One region of the Pandoraea sp. LA3 genome, then DNA from elsewhere that is predicted to be linked to it. Evidence: predicted binding sites of a transcription regulator. Region 1 holds the regulator's gene; the other holds the start of a gene.
What was found. Region 1 encodes sigma-54, which starts transcription at its own class of promoters, with help from an activator protein. Its sites were predicted from a motif close to TGGCANGNAANCTGCTTT; they were not measured.
Positions count from the first base shown of each region.

Region 2: the regulator sigma-54 is predicted to act here: its motif matches at 4,593-4,610, upstream of C5N93_RS18480 (collagen-like triple helix repeat-containing protein).

Region 1 is NZ_PTPY01000034.1:216,466-223,793, forward strand. Features, by position in the region: gene lptC (LPS export ABC transporter periplasmic protein LptC) at 1-667, shown strand, start outside; gene lptA (lipopolysaccharide transport periplasmic protein LptA) at 664-1,368, shown strand; gene lptB (LPS export ABC transporter ATP-binding protein) at 1,406-2,176, shown strand; gene C5N93_RS15160 (RNA polymerase factor sigma-54) at 2,271-3,758, shown strand; gene raiA (ribosome-associated translation inhibitor RaiA) at 3,900-4,256, shown strand; gene ptsN (PTS IIA-like nitrogen regulatory protein PtsN) at 4,494-4,949, shown strand; gene hprK (HPr(Ser) kinase/phosphatase) at 5,030-5,995, shown strand; gene C5N93_RS15180 (PsiF family protein) at 6,202-6,534, shown strand; gene rapZ (RNase adapter RapZ) at 6,706-7,328, shown strand, end outside.
Region 2 is NZ_PTPY01000035.1:681,485-688,812, reverse strand. Features, by position in the region: gene C5N93_RS18510 (TadE/TadG family type IV pilus assembly protein) at 1-258, opposite strand, end outside; gene C5N93_RS18505 (A24 family peptidase) at 460-948, opposite strand; gene C5N93_RS18500 (Flp family type IVb pilin) at 955-1,155, opposite strand; gene C5N93_RS18495 (Flp family type IVb pilin) at 1,343-1,528, opposite strand; gene C5N93_RS18490 (hypothetical protein) at 2,499-2,816, shown strand; gene C5N93_RS18485 (collagen-like triple helix repeat-containing protein) at 2,844-4,463, shown strand; gene C5N93_RS18480 (collagen-like triple helix repeat-containing protein) at 4,767-5,993, shown strand; gene C5N93_RS18475 (MarR family transcriptional regulator) at 6,065-6,841, shown strand; gene C5N93_RS18470 (collagen-like triple helix repeat-containing protein) at 6,959-7,328, shown strand, end outside.

The sequences.
Region 1 (7,328 bases):
CATTCAACGCGTCTCTCCGTCTACGCTGCTTGCCATCGTCGTTCTGGCGGGGCTGGCAGCGGGCACGTACTGGCTGGTGCAGCGCACGCTGCCCTCGGACGCCGATCGCGCGCCGTACGTGAAGCAACACATCCCCGACTACTATGCCGACGACATGGTGATCTCCATGTTGTCGCCGAACGGCACGACGCAGTACCGTGTCAACGCCGTTCACATGACGCACTTCGAAGACGATCAGACGACGGCCATGACGATGCCGGCCGTGCGCGCCTTTACCCCGGATCAGCCGGAGGTGACCGCCACGAGCAAGCGCGGCACGCTCAACGCTGACATGTCGATCGTCGATCTCTACGACGACGCTGTCGTGGTGCGTCAGCCGGGACCGCGCGACCCGGAAATGCGCGCGCTCTCCGAGCACTTTCAGGTGCTCGTGAATGAAGACATCGTGCGTACCGAAAAGCCCGTGCAGTTGTTCCGCGGGGCATCCGTGATGTACGGCGATGGCATGATTTTCAATAACATCACGCGCGCCGTACAATTGCTCGGCAATGTCCACGGCACGATCCAGCCGGCGGAGCTGGGCGGAAAACCGCCTCCCCGTCAGTCCGCTGCGCCCACCGCGCCGAGCGCGCCACCTCAGACTAAACAGGGCTCCAAGACCCCATGACCGATCGCCTTCACCTGCGACCCGCCTTCTCGTCCCTGCGTACGCTTCGTGCCCTGCGCGCGCTGGCCGCCGCCTTCGCCGTTCTCGGCGCGCTGGCCTCGCCGCTCGCCCACGCCGAACGCGCCGACCGCGACAAGCCGCTCAACATCGAGTCGGATCACATGAGCTATGACGACCTCAAGCAGGTCAACATCTTCACGGGCAACGTGACGATGACCAAGGGGACGATTCTCCTCAAGGCCGATCGCGTCGAAGTGACTCAGGATCCGGAGGGCTATCAGTACGCCACGGCTTACTACAAGCCGGGCGGCCCGCTCGCCTACATGCGTCAGAAGCGCGACGGCATGGACGAATACATCGACGGGTGGGGCCAGACGATCTATTACAACGGCAAGACCGAAGTCGCCACGCTCACCACGCAAGCCACGCTCAAGCGTCTGGCCGGCGGTACCAAAGTGCTCGACGAGATTCACGGCAGCGTGATCACGTACGACACCTACAATGAGGTCTACACCGCCAACAGCGGCTCGGATCAGGTCAACGCCAACAATCCGAACGGCCGTGTGCGCGCCACCCTCGCCCCGCGCAATGCCACGGGTGCGCAGGCAACGCCGCCTGGCGCGAGCAAGCCGGCCGCAGCCCCCAAGGGCGATATGTCGCCGCTGTCGCCCTCCAAGTCCATCGGGAATCCGCGTGAGTAATTCTGCCAACAGCACCGCCAGCAGCAACGCCTCGACCATCAATCAGGGCGCGGGCCTCGCCGGCAAGCCGAGCGCACTCGTCGTACGCTCGCTCAAGAAGCAGTACGGCGCGCGTACCGTCGTGAAGGACGTGTCGCTCGACGTGAAGAGCGGCGAGGTCGTCGGACTGCTCGGACCGAACGGTGCCGGCAAGACCACGTCGTTTTACATGATCGTGGGTCTGGTGCCCGCCGACGACGGCGAAATTCAGCTCGACGGCAACCTCATCAGCGAACTGCCGATTCACGAGCGCGCCCGCATGGGCGTGTCGTATCTGCCGCAGGAAGCGTCGGTATTCCGCAAGCTCACGGTCGAAGACAACATTCGCGCCGTGCTCGAATTGCAGGTCGATGCGAACGGCAAGCCGCTCAAGCGCGACGAAATCGAGCGCCGTATCGAATCGCTGCTCGACGAGCTTCAGGTGAGCCATCTGCGCGAGAATCCGGCCATGTCGCTCTCGGGCGGCGAGCGTCGTCGCGTGGAAATCGCGCGTGCGCTGGCCACGCAGCCGCGTTTTATTTTGCTCGACGAACCGTTCGCGGGCGTCGATCCGATCGCGGTGCTGGAAATTCAGCGCATCGTGCGCTTCCTGAAGGACCGTGGCATCGGTGTCCTGATTACCGATCACAACGTGCGTGAGACGCTCGGCATCTGCGATCACGCCTACATCATCAGCGAAGGCTCGGTGCTCGCCGCCGGCACACCTGACCAGATCGTCGCGGACGAAAGCGTCCGTCGCGTGTATCTGGGCGAAAATTTCCGGATGTAAAGCAAATTTTTCGCATGTAAACCCTGCCTCCGATAGGAGGTCAGGCCGGTTCCGTTGGCGTGACAAAGCCTCTACAATGAAGGCGAGACACGCTATGAAACCGACTCTTCAACTCCGCACCTCGCAGCACCTGACCCTCACGCCGCAGTTGCAGCAATCGATCCGGTTGTTGCAACTGTCGACGCTCGAACTTCAGCAGGAAGTCGAGCACGCCCTCACCCAGAACCCGATGCTCGAACGCGAGGACGATTGGCTCGCCGGCTCGGTGCGTGTGGGTACCGACGGGTCGCTGCGCAACGAGCGGAGTTCGTCGTCCAGTAGTTCGAACGACAGCGCGGAACCCGCCAATGGTCACGACGAAGCCCGTGAGCTGGACGGCGAGGCCCGCTTCGACGACAACGCCCAGGACAACGGCAGCGACTGGAGCCTGAACGACTTTGCCCGCTCGGGCAGCGCATCGGACGACGACGACAACGCGCGCCCGCAACTGCACGTCGACCATCCCAACCTCCGCGAACATCTGCTGGCCCAGTTGCGCCTGACCAAGGCCAGTCCGCGCGACCGCGCGCTGGTGGAGTTTCTGATCGAGTCGCTCGACGAAGACGGCTATCTCGGCTCCCTGCTCGACGAAATTCAGGCGGAAATGCCCGAAGAACTGGCGCTCGAGACCGAAGAGATCAACGCAGCGCTCGCCCTCCTGCAAAGCTTCGATCCGGCGGGCGTGGGTGCCCGCAGCCCGGCGGAATGCCTGCGGTTGCAGCTTCAGCGTCTGCCCGCCAGCAGCGTGCGTACGCTCTCGCTTCGCATCGTCACCGATCACCTGGAATTACTGGCCGCGCGCGATTACACCCGCCTGCGCCGCCTGCTCGGCGTGACCGAGGATGGCCTGCGCGCCGCCCATCAACTGATCCGCTCGCTGGACCCGTTCCCGGGCGCGGCGTATGGCTCGCCGCAGGCCGACTACGTCGTGCCGGACGTGCTGGTACGCAAGCAGGGAAGCGGCTGGACGGCCGAACTCAACCCGGAAGTCATGCCGCGTCTGCGTATCAACGAAATGTACGCGCGGATTCTGCGAAACAACCGGAACGATCCGGGCACCGGCAACCTCCAACAGCAGTTGCAGGAAGCGCGCTGGCTGATCAAGAACATCCAGCAACGCTTCGACACGATCCTGCGGGTCGCGCAGGCCATTGTCGAGCGTCAAAAGAACTTCTTCACGCATGGCGAAATCGGCATGCGGCCCTTGGTTTTACGCGAGATTGCTGATACGCTGGGTTTACATGAATCCACGATTTCACGGGTGACGACGAGTAAGTACATGCTCACTCCATTTGGAACCTTCGAGCTCAAGTACTTCTTCGGGTCACACGTGGCAACGGAAGCCGGAGGCGCTGCGTCATCGACCGCCATCCGCGCACTCATCAAGCAACTCATAGGAGCAGAAGACCCGCAGAGCCCCCTTTCCGACAGCCGAATCGCGGAACTGCTGGCAGAGCAAGGTTTTGTGGTGGCGCGGCGCACCGTCGCGAAATACCGCGAGGCCATGCGAATCCCCGCAGTGAACTTGCGCAAATCTTTGTAGGACAGTCCTGGTGCGCCATGTTGGCGACTGGGGCATAACGCCGCAGTGCGACATTGCGTCTCGTCAATGGCTCGCGCTCATGCCAGCCAGCGTCAACGATGACGCGGCGTGCACTTCGGCATTTCAGCAAGGAGAGCAGCTATGAATCTTCAGATCAGTGGACATCATCTCGAAGTCACGGCATCACTGAAAGAATATGTCGTCAACAAGCTTGAACGCGTGTTGCGGCATTTCGATCAGGTCATTAGTGTCGAGGTGATCCTTTCTGTCGACAAGTCCAAGGAGAAAGCGGGACGCCAGAACGCGAGCGTCACGGTGAATCTCAAGGGCAAGGAAATTTTCGTCGAGAAGTGTGACGAGAATATGTATGCCGCCATCGACAAGCTGATCGACATGCTCGACCGCAAGGTAGTGCAGTACAAGGACAAGGTTCAGGATCACGGTCGCGAGGCTATCAAGCACCACCAACTCCCTCCTGAGGCGGAACCGCTGCAATAAGCTCGGTTCAGGCGTGGTCATCGCATTGACTGACACTGACGAAAACCCGCAAGGAACCACCCGAGCGTATATCCGTCTCTCGTAAGTCTGGCAACACCCACCGCGGGGCCGTAGTACGGCCCCTTTTGTATGGTTCGGCCCAGTTCGGTGTCACTCCGCGAGCACGGCGGCGGGTGGTCTATAATGCGAGGTCAATCGGGGGTTGGAGGGCGACTAAGCGTTCGCCCGCATTACAAGATGAACCGTTTATTCAAACTCTTACCTGAGTCCAACATCCTGCTTGGACTGTCCGTCACCAGCAAGAAGCGCGTCTTCGAGCAAGTCGGCCTTCTCTTCGAGAAGAATGCCCAGCTCCTGCGCGCTACGGTCACTGACAACCTGTTCGCCCGCGAACGTCTGGGTTCCACCGGACTCGGCGAAGGGGTCGCGATCCCGCACGGCCGCATCAAAGGGCTGAAGCATCCGATGGCGGCATTCATCCGCCTCGAAGAAGCCATTCCTTTCGAAGCGCCTGACGGCCAGCCGGTGTCCCTGCTGTTTTTCCTGCTGGTGCCCGAACAGGCCACGCAGCAGCATCTCGAGATCTTGTCCGAAATTGCGCAGTTGCTTTCCGACCGCACAATGCGCGAGACACTGATCAACGCCCCGAGCGCGAACGAGATCCATACCGCACTCGCGAACTGGCAGCCCTGATCCGGGCGCCATCCGGTACGAACCGCCGCGAACACAGACGACTTCAATAGCTCTCACATCCAACCGAACGAGGCGACGCGGTGGAACTGACCGGCATCAACGCGCAAAGCATTTTCGACGACAACGCGGCGACGCTGCGTCTGTCGTGGCTCACGGGCCATGAGGGGTGGGAGCGCGGATTCACGCCCGAGAGCGTGGCTACGGCCACCTCCAGCGCCGACCTCGTGGGTCACCTGAACCTCATCCACCCGAACCGGATTCAGGTGCTCGGCGAGGCCGAGTTGCGCTATTACCAGCGCCTCACGGACGAGAACCGCAAGCGTCATATGGGTGAAGTCATCGCACTGGAACCGCCGTTCCTCGTGGTGGCAGACGGCCTGGAAGCGCCGCCCGATCTGGTGCTGCGCTGTACTCGCTCCTCGACGCCGCTGTTCACCACGCCGCTGTCCACGGCGTCGGTCATCGACAGCCTGCGCCTGTACATCTCCCGCGTGTTTGCCCCGCGATGCACGATGCACGGCGTTTTCATCGATATTCTCGGGATGGGCGTGCTGCTCACCGGCGATTCGGGTCTGGGCAAGAGCGAACTCGGCCTTGAGCTGATCAGCCGTGGACACGGCCTGGTGGCCGACGATGCCGTCGATTTCGTGCGACTTGGCCCCGATTTCGTGGAAGGTCGCTGCCCGCCGCTGCTGCAAAACCTGCTGGAAGTCCGCGGCCTGGGCTTGCTCGACATCAAGACGATCTTCGGTGAGACGGCCGTACGCCGCAAAATGAAGCTCAAACTGATCGTGCAACTGGTGCGCCGCCCCGATGGCGAGTTCCAGCGCCTGCCGCTCGAAGCGCAGACGGTCGACGTGCTGGGCCTGCCGATCAACAAGGTGATCCTGCAAGTGGCGGCCGGGCGAAACCTCGCCGTGCTGGTCGAGGCCGCCGTGCGCAACACGATCTTGCAGTTGCGCGGCATCGATACGCTCAAGGACTTCATGGAGCGCCAACGCCAGGCCATGCAGGATCCGGACGGCATGCAGGGCAAGCTGCTCTGATTCCCCGCGGGGTGGCGTGCGTCGGCAGTCCGGTGTCGAGCGCCTCCCCCGGTTTCCCGTCGAAGTGCCCCAAACCCTCCGGGTATACCGCAACTTTTGCGTTTTTCTGTCAACGCCGCGCGATTGCGGCGCGTTTTCTATCATGTTGTAATCGCTACGCGGTCCATCCCTGTGCCCGTGCGTCACGACCTTATGGAGAGACGATCATGAAGAAAGCACTCGCTGCATTGCTCCTGGCATCCCCGCTGCTCGCATCGCCCGTGTTCGCCCAGACGGCCGCCGCACCGGCATCCGCCCCCAAGGCAACCAATTCGCAGCAAGACAAGATGAAGGCTTGCAACTCGCAAGCCACCGGCAAGAAGGGCGACGACCGCAAGGCGTTCATGAAGCAGTGTCTGTCGGCAGGCGGTGCCGCCCCGGCAGCCAAGCAGACCCAGCAGGAAAAGATGAAGACCTGCAACACGCAAGCGTCCGGCAAGAAGGGCGACGATCGCAAGGCATTCATGAAGCAATGTCTGTCGAACGCGCCGGCTGCCTGAGATCTCACGCATTGCGCATTGCCCGACGGCGCCCTTCACGGGCGCCGTTTTCGTTGAACGGCCCCGATTTCTCGAATATGCAGAGAAATCCAATGGAACGTTCTCGTTTTTGGCGGCTCGACACCCGAAGGACACAATCGCTTACCATGATGGTTGTATTCGGGAAATGTCATGAAGATCGTACTGATTACCGGCGTCTCCGGTTCCGGCAAGTCGCTCGCGCTCAACGTCCTTGAAGATGCAGGCTATTACTGCGTCGACAATCTGCCGTCGCGCTTCTTGCCCGAACTCGCCATCTACCTCGGCACGCAGAATTACTCACGCCTCGCGGTCGCCATCGACGCGCGCAGCGGTAGTTCGCTCGCCGAACTGCCGCCGATCATCGGCGGACTGCGACGCTTCGGCCACGATGTGCGTGTACTTTTCCTCAATGCCACCACGCAGACACTGGTGCAGCGCTTCTCGGAGACGCGTCGCCGGCATCCACTATCGGTAACGGGAGACGACACCCTCTCGGCGACCGGCTCGCTCGTCGAAGCCATCGAGAAAGAACGCGAGATGCTGAGCAGCGTGACCGAACTCGGTCACCAGATCGACACCAGCAATCTGCGCGCGAGTGCGCTGCGCCGCTGGATTCGCGAATTCGTTCAGCACGATCAGACCGGCCTCACGCTGATGTTCGAATCGTTCGGGTTCAAGCATGGCGTGCCGCTCGACGCCGATCTCGTGTTCGACGTTCGCTCGTTGCCCAACCCTTACTACGACATGCAGTTGCGTCCGTTGACCGGACGCGA
Region 2 (7,328 bases), on a different contig from region 1:
CCACGTCAGCGTTGTGTTGATCGCGGTCGTGGCGTAGGCCTGACGCTGCGTCATCGTGCCGGCGCGCAACATCGCACGGCCTGCTTCGGAGGCGGCCTGCGTGAGCATCTGTCGGGCAAGAATATTGAGAGAGAAGGCGACGGCGACGTAGAAAGCAGGCAGCAGGATCATGAGAATGAGCATGAATTCCAGTGCCGCGACGCCGCGCATGTTCGCGCATCGCAACCCTGTCCTTGCCTGTGCCCCAGACCGCTTCATGACGATACCCCCCGTCGCGCACGGCACTCTTCGTCCGTGTCTGGCGACGCATGAACCTGCAATTTGCGCGGCGTCGCCCGCGCGTCCCATTATTACGGCGCTGCCTCCGGCAGCACTCGTTACTCCTGTCGCGTGTGAAACCTGAAACGACTTGCGAGGCTTCCGACACCGGCGAAGGGCGCCCTCACGCCCACGTCGCACCTACCTCACTACGAGCGCCGCCACAGCCAGATATGCCCCGTAAGGCAACCCGACGCGTCCCGCCCGCCACTGCAAAATTCGTCGCCATGCTTGCGAGGCAGTCACACGGTCGCGCCAACGCGCCAACGCTTTCGACCGCTTCGAGCGTCCCGCCAACAGCAGGAGCGCATGAACCCCCGCTGCCACGCTGGCCAGACACCAGACCGGCAACAGCGCCGGATAGCCAGCGACCAGTCCGATCACCGCAAACAACTTGACGTCGCCGGCGGCCATGACACCGCGCCACCAGAAAGGCAGCAGTACGATCAATCCAAGCACCGCGCCAAGCCCGTGAACCCAGACCACGTGCGCGCCGGAATGCCACGCCTGCCAGCCGATCCCCCCCAGCGCCGGTACACCGACACACAGCAGCCAGAGGTTCGGAATACGTCGCGCGATCAGATCAGTCAATACGATCGGCACGCACAACAGCCACAGCAATGTCAGCACAGCGTGTCAATGCGACGACGCCGACGTTGCTGCCGAAGTCACCGTACTGAAGGCGCTCGAAAGCACACTACTCATATTCGTGTACACCGTACCGCCGATGATCACCGCCACGATTGCGGCGAGGATGCCGTACTCCAGTGCGGTGACACCCTTTTGCCGGGACAGTCGAAGCTGCCGTCCGGTCTTGCTTGCGCGATTTGCCTGCATGATTCGCTTCCTCGCGAATACAGCATCCCACTACCCCGAATGGCATTCTGTACGACAGATGCCCTTCCCCAATCCGTCAGCACGATCCCTCGCTACAGCACGCAGACGCGAGGAACACATGCCGACTTGTTTCGGCGCGCTTCGGCGCCTTCCCGCCATGCCAATGCGTTAATGCATTAAGCGTGCATTAAGCGCCAGCCGCCGTGACCGCCGACTGAATCTTCGAGAACACCGACGAGAACGCCGTGCCCAGGTTGGTATAAACGGTGCCGCCGATGATCACCGCCACGATAGCGGCGAGGATGCCGTACTCCAGTGCCGTCACACCACGCTCGTCGCGCGCAAACAGTCGAAAACGATTACCGAGCTTCATATCACCCTCCCTCAAAAAGACGCATCAGCGCCTGTTGGCACACAGCGGGACATCACAGCGGCCCGATGGGCTGACGTGCAGTCCTGCCATATCGCTTATCAACTCTTGACTTCGGCCTCGGGCTCGTTGCGCTATAAGGCTCGCGAACCTCTTTTACGTTGTACGCCAATATTTGCCGGTCTGTTGGTACAGCCTTTGCTGCGGCGTACTATTTTTTTTCGATGCTAATTTAAACTAAATCACAAAAACTAGAGTCTTGCTTCCAATCACTCCGGCGATTGTAAAAATACGTTACACCGGTTGATCAAACAATACTCCAAAACTAAGCAAATCAGCGCTCGCGAGGGAAAACCATGATTGGTGCGGCGCCACACACCGCATCGAAATCGCCGCGGCCAACTCCAGTGCGTATTTAAATAACTATTCATCCATCTGGCACGCAGCACCCTGCGCTGCCAGCCCCAGTGTGCAAGTACACACCAGCGCTATCGCTACTTAGTTATCCCTTGGATAACCGATTCGCAAAGACGTTTCACGCCTTTACATAAAAGTACGGCTTCCTCAGCATCGCCTTCGATCCGGCATTACCCGAATGTCGTGCGCTCCTTCTATTAGTTGCGCAATGCCGACCCGCATTTACCGGCTTGTTTTTCATTTGCCTTTCGTTCCGTTACATCCCGATCACATCCCAATCGTTACGTAACGTTACCCGTAACGCCCCCCGTAACGGGAACGCCAATTCCTCTGTTTTTCGCCATTTCCCGATGGCGTTAACCCTGACTCTCCTCATCCCCTTTGCCATCCCGATCTCTCGATTCGAAAGATTCTTGTTTTCCGAAACGCAAATAAATACAGGCTTTTCAGCCGATTCGAGAAAAAACTAGAAGAGTTATTCAAACCGTGAATCTTCGGTTGGCACACCTCTTGCAGATATCCCTGCATCGCAACGCTAAAGATCACGAGGGACACCATGATCGTTGGCAATACCAAACAAACGATGCACGGCGCCGCGGCCATCTCGGCAGAGCGTCAACGCATCTCGGCAAAACAGCAAAGCGCTGCGGCCGACACCGATCGTAGAGGCGCAAGCCCAGGGAGGGGCGGTGAAGAAGGCGGTGGCGTACGCGCCACCGCCACACCGACCGAAGTGGCAAACGCTCGCAGCAGCAACACGCATTCGGCCCATGCGATGACGGGCCCCGATAGCGCAGTCGTCAACGCGCTCCTGTTCGCACTCATCGCACAACGCATGAACAACCGATTGGCTGCACAAGACGTGCTCGCCTGATTACGACAAAGACCAGAGGACTCCATCATGAAAAACATCCAACGCACCCTTCTCGCTTCCGCCGTTATCCTCGCCGTCGTCACGATGACCGGCTGCGCAAGCTCCGGCTCCGGCGGCACCAGTGGCTCGCTCGGCGATGGTGGCGGCAGCGGCACCACGGCTGGCACCGGTAGCGGCGGCGGTTCGGGCGCAGGCACCGTGCCCGACGGCTCGGGCAGCGGTAATGGCAACGGTAGCGGCAATGGCAACGGCAACGGAAATGGAAACGGCAACGGCAACGGGAATGGCAATGGCAATGGAAACGGTAACGGTGGCACTGGCGCCTCGGCCAACCCCATCGGCACCGTGGCAGCCACGGCCAGCACGGGTGTCGTAACGCAGGTCGGCAAGACGGTCAGCGATCTGGGCACGGTCGTCGGCAGCACGAACCTGCCGCTGGTCAGCTCGCAAACGCAAAGCGGCCTGGCGGGCGCCACGACCAAGACTGGCGACGCCGTGCAATCGATCGGCAACGGCCTGACGAACGGCCTGGGCAAGCTGGGTTCCGGCAACGACGTGCTCAACCCGACGCTCACCGGTGTGACAGGCGCCGTGACCAACCTCGGTCAGGCCGGTCAGCAACTCGGGAACGCCGTGGCGGGTCTCGGCCAGACCACGGGCCTCGACAAGATCGCGCCGGTAGGCAGCGTGACCACGCTGCTCGGCGGTGTCGTGAGCGCGGTCGGTGGCGCAGGCGCCGCCCTCGGCACGGGGCTGACGGACACCGTCAACAGCGCGCCGGTGCAGCAACTGACCTCGGGTCTGTCGAAGACCATCACGCCGATCACCACGGTCGTGACCAACACCACGCAAACCGTGGGCAACGCAACGGGCCTCGGCACGCCGGTGGCCGGTCTGCTGGCACAAGTCGGTGGCGGTCTGGCCGGCGTGGGCACCAAGATCGGTGGTCAGATCAACAACCCGATCGCGAAGGATCTCGGTGGCGTCGTCACCGGTGTCGGCAACACGGTGGCCAGCCTTGGCGGTCTCGTGCACGGCACGCCGACCAGCACCAACCCGCTCGCACCGCTCACCTCGGCCCTCGGCGGCCTGTCGGGTGTCGTGGGTGGCGGCACGGGCACGGGTAGCGGCCCGCTCGCCCCGGTCACGAATCTCGTCTCCGGTCTGACGGGCGCCCTCGGCGGTGCCGCAGGCGGCGCCTCGGGCAACAACCCGCTCGCCCCGGTCACGAACCTCGTCTCCGGTCTGACGGGTGCCCTCGGCGGCGCCACGGGCGGTGCCTCGGGCAGCAACCCGCTCGCCCCGGTCACGAACCTCGTCTCCGGTCTGACGGGTGCCCTCGGCGGCGCCACGGGCGGTGCCTCGGGCAGCAACCCGCTTGCCCCGGTCACGAACCTCGTCTCCGGTCTGACGGGCGCCCTCGGCGGCGTTACGGGCGGCGCAGGCGCCTCGGCAGGCTCGGGCGGCGCGTCGGCCGGCGGCAGCGCCTCGGCGTCGGGCAACGTCCTCGCCCCGGTGACCACGCTGCTCGGTTCGGTGACGGGTGCAGTCGGCGGCGCAACGTCGGGCAGCGGCAGCAACAGCGGCGGCCCGCTCGCACCGGTGACCGGCTTGCTCGGCGGCCTGCTCGGCGGCGGCAAGAAGTAATCCGGCGCGCTGAATCCACCACGCCATCACAGACGAACAGGCCACCGATCATGACCCGCGCGATTCCACCGCCAGCCTGCGACCGCCGCGATCCGGCCCTCGCTCCGATGCCCACGCATCGGACCGGGCTGGCCCGGATCCGGCTCACCCGACACGCCGCACGTACCCAACGGCATCACAGCGAGCGGCCCCGGTTTCTCAAATGGAAATAGCGGTACCTGACGGTAAGCCTCACAACGAAACGGCATCAATGCGCGGTCCCCCGCCAGCCAACATTCAGAACGACCAAGGGAGATAGACATCATGAGCAACGCACTTCAACGCACCCTCCTGGCTTCGGCCGCCATCGCAGCCATCGCCCTGACCGGCTGCTCCAGCGGCGGCGGCGGCAGCGGCGCCACCTCGGCCGGCACGACCGGCACCCCGAACGCCGTGGGCACGACCGCCGCCGGCGCCGGTGGTGTCGTGAGCTCCGCCGGCAACGTCGTGAGCGCACTCGGCGATCAGGTCGCCAGCACGCAACTGCCGCTGGTCTCGCAGCAAACGTCGCAAGGTATGGGCGGCGCGCTCAAGAGCACCGGCAACGCTGTCACCGACCTGGGCAACGGCGTGAGCGCCGGCCTGGGCCAGACAGGTACGTCGGCGGATACGGTCGGCATCACGCTCGCCAGCACGGGTCCCGCGTTGACGGATCTGGGCAAGGCCGGCGTGTCGCTCGGCAGCGGCGTCGCAGGCATCACCAAGGGCAACCCGCTCGAAGGCACGCCGGTCGACACGCTGGTCGGTGCGGTCGGCAACGTCGTAAGCACCGTGGGGCAGGCCGGTATCGCCGGCGGCGCCATCGCCAGCCAGGCCTTCACAGGCGGGCCGGTGACGCAGGTCACGAAGACGCTTTCGTCTGCGGTCAACCCGATCACCAACGTGGTCTCCGACACGACCCGCACGGTGGGTAACGCGACCGGTCTCGGCTCGCCGTTGAATGGCCTGCTGGGCACGGTCGGCGGCACGGTGGCATCGCTCGGCACGCAGATCGGCGGCACCTCGTCGAATGGCGTCGTGAAATCGCTCGGCAATACCGTCACCGCGACCGGCAACACCGTGTCGACGCTCGGCGGATTCGTCAACGGCTCGACGTCGACCGGTTCCTCGAACCCGTTCGGCTCGCTGCTCGGCGGTCTGGGTAACACCGCAGCCGGTGGCGGCAGCAGCAGCGCCAACCCGCTCGGCTCGCTGACCGGCCTGCTCGGCGGATTGGGCGGCTCCAGCGGCGGCCCGCTCGCCCCGGTCACGGGTCTGCTCGGCAGCCTCGGCGGCGCCACGGGCGGCAGCAACCCGCTCGCGCCGGTGACCGGCCTGCTCGGCGCCACGTCTGGCGGCAGCGGCAGCAGCAGCCCCCTCGCCCCCGTCACGAGCCTGCTCTCGGGCGTGACGAACAGCGCGGGCGGCAGCACCGGTGGCGCCAACGGCCTGCTCGTCATCATCCAACCGGTGACGAACCTGCTCGGCAGCGTGGCGAGCGTCGGCAAGTAACTGATGCAGTACGTGGCCCGGCGCGCCTTCGCGCCGGCCACACAACCAACAACAATCGATAAGGAGATGCCATGGCCCGCTTCATATCCGACACCGGCGTTCTGATGCGCGGTCATGGCGACGCCGCCCCGCAAGTCTCCGAACCCTCGGCAATGCGCGACACCAGCAATGGTTACGCCGGCAGCCACAGCCATAACACGTACGGTGCCGACACCGGCACCGCTTCCGGCGCCACCCTGGCATCTGCCCCCACGCATTCGGCAAATGGCGCGAACGGGATGCATGGGACGAATGGCACGAATGGAACGCACGGCACCATGAGCGACCGACACACGAACCGTAACGATCTCGTCGCCGGTATCGTCCGCTCACTCGGACGCCGGCTCGCCGTGTACACCGCGCTCTATCACGCGGCGCTGGCCGAACAGCTCGGTCTGAACGTCACCGATCTGAACGCGCTCGACCTGATTCTCGAACTCGAATCGATTACCGCCGGACAACTCGCCGAACTCATGGGTGTGAGCTCCGGCGGCATCACCACCGTCATCGACCGGCTGGAGCGTGCCGGCTTCGTCGAGCGCGAGAAAAACCCGCACGACCGCCGCATGGTGATGATTCACCCGATTCAGGAGCGCTGCGCGCAGATCGAGCAATTCCTGTCGTCGGTGTCGCGCGAACTCACGGCGGTGAGCGCTGCGTACGATCAAAGCGAACTCGCCGCCATTCACGATTTTCTGGTGCAGAGCATTCGCACACTCAAGAGCGAGACGTTCCGCCTGCGCTTCGAAGCGGATCAGGACATTGCCGGTCTGGTCTCGAACGCACGCAACACGTCGCCCAAGACCTGAGCCGGATCGACGCGCGCCGGACATCGGTCCGGCAAACGCGCGCTGCACGAGCGATAACCGCTATGACCGCTGTGACCGCATGACGGCCCGCCGTCTGCCCCACCGAGGAGAGATGTCATGACGAACTTTCTGCGTCCCACGTTGCTCACTGCGTTGATTGTCGGCGTGATGGGCGTCACCGGTTGCTCCAGCTCGGGCGGCGGCAGCGGCGCAACCGGCGACACGCCGACGAATCCGAACAACCCCAACAATCCCAATACGCCGACGAACCCGACCAATCCGACGAACCCATCCACGAGCAGCAACGGTGTGGTCAGCTCGGTGGGCTCGGTCGTGAGCGCCGTCGGCAATCAGGTCTCCGGCACGACGATTCCGGGGGTATCGCCGCAAGTCACCCAAGGCGTCGGCGGCGCGGTTGTGCAGACCGGTAACGCCGTCACTGATCTCGGCAAGGGCATCGGCGACGGCCTCGGTCAGCTCGGCAAGA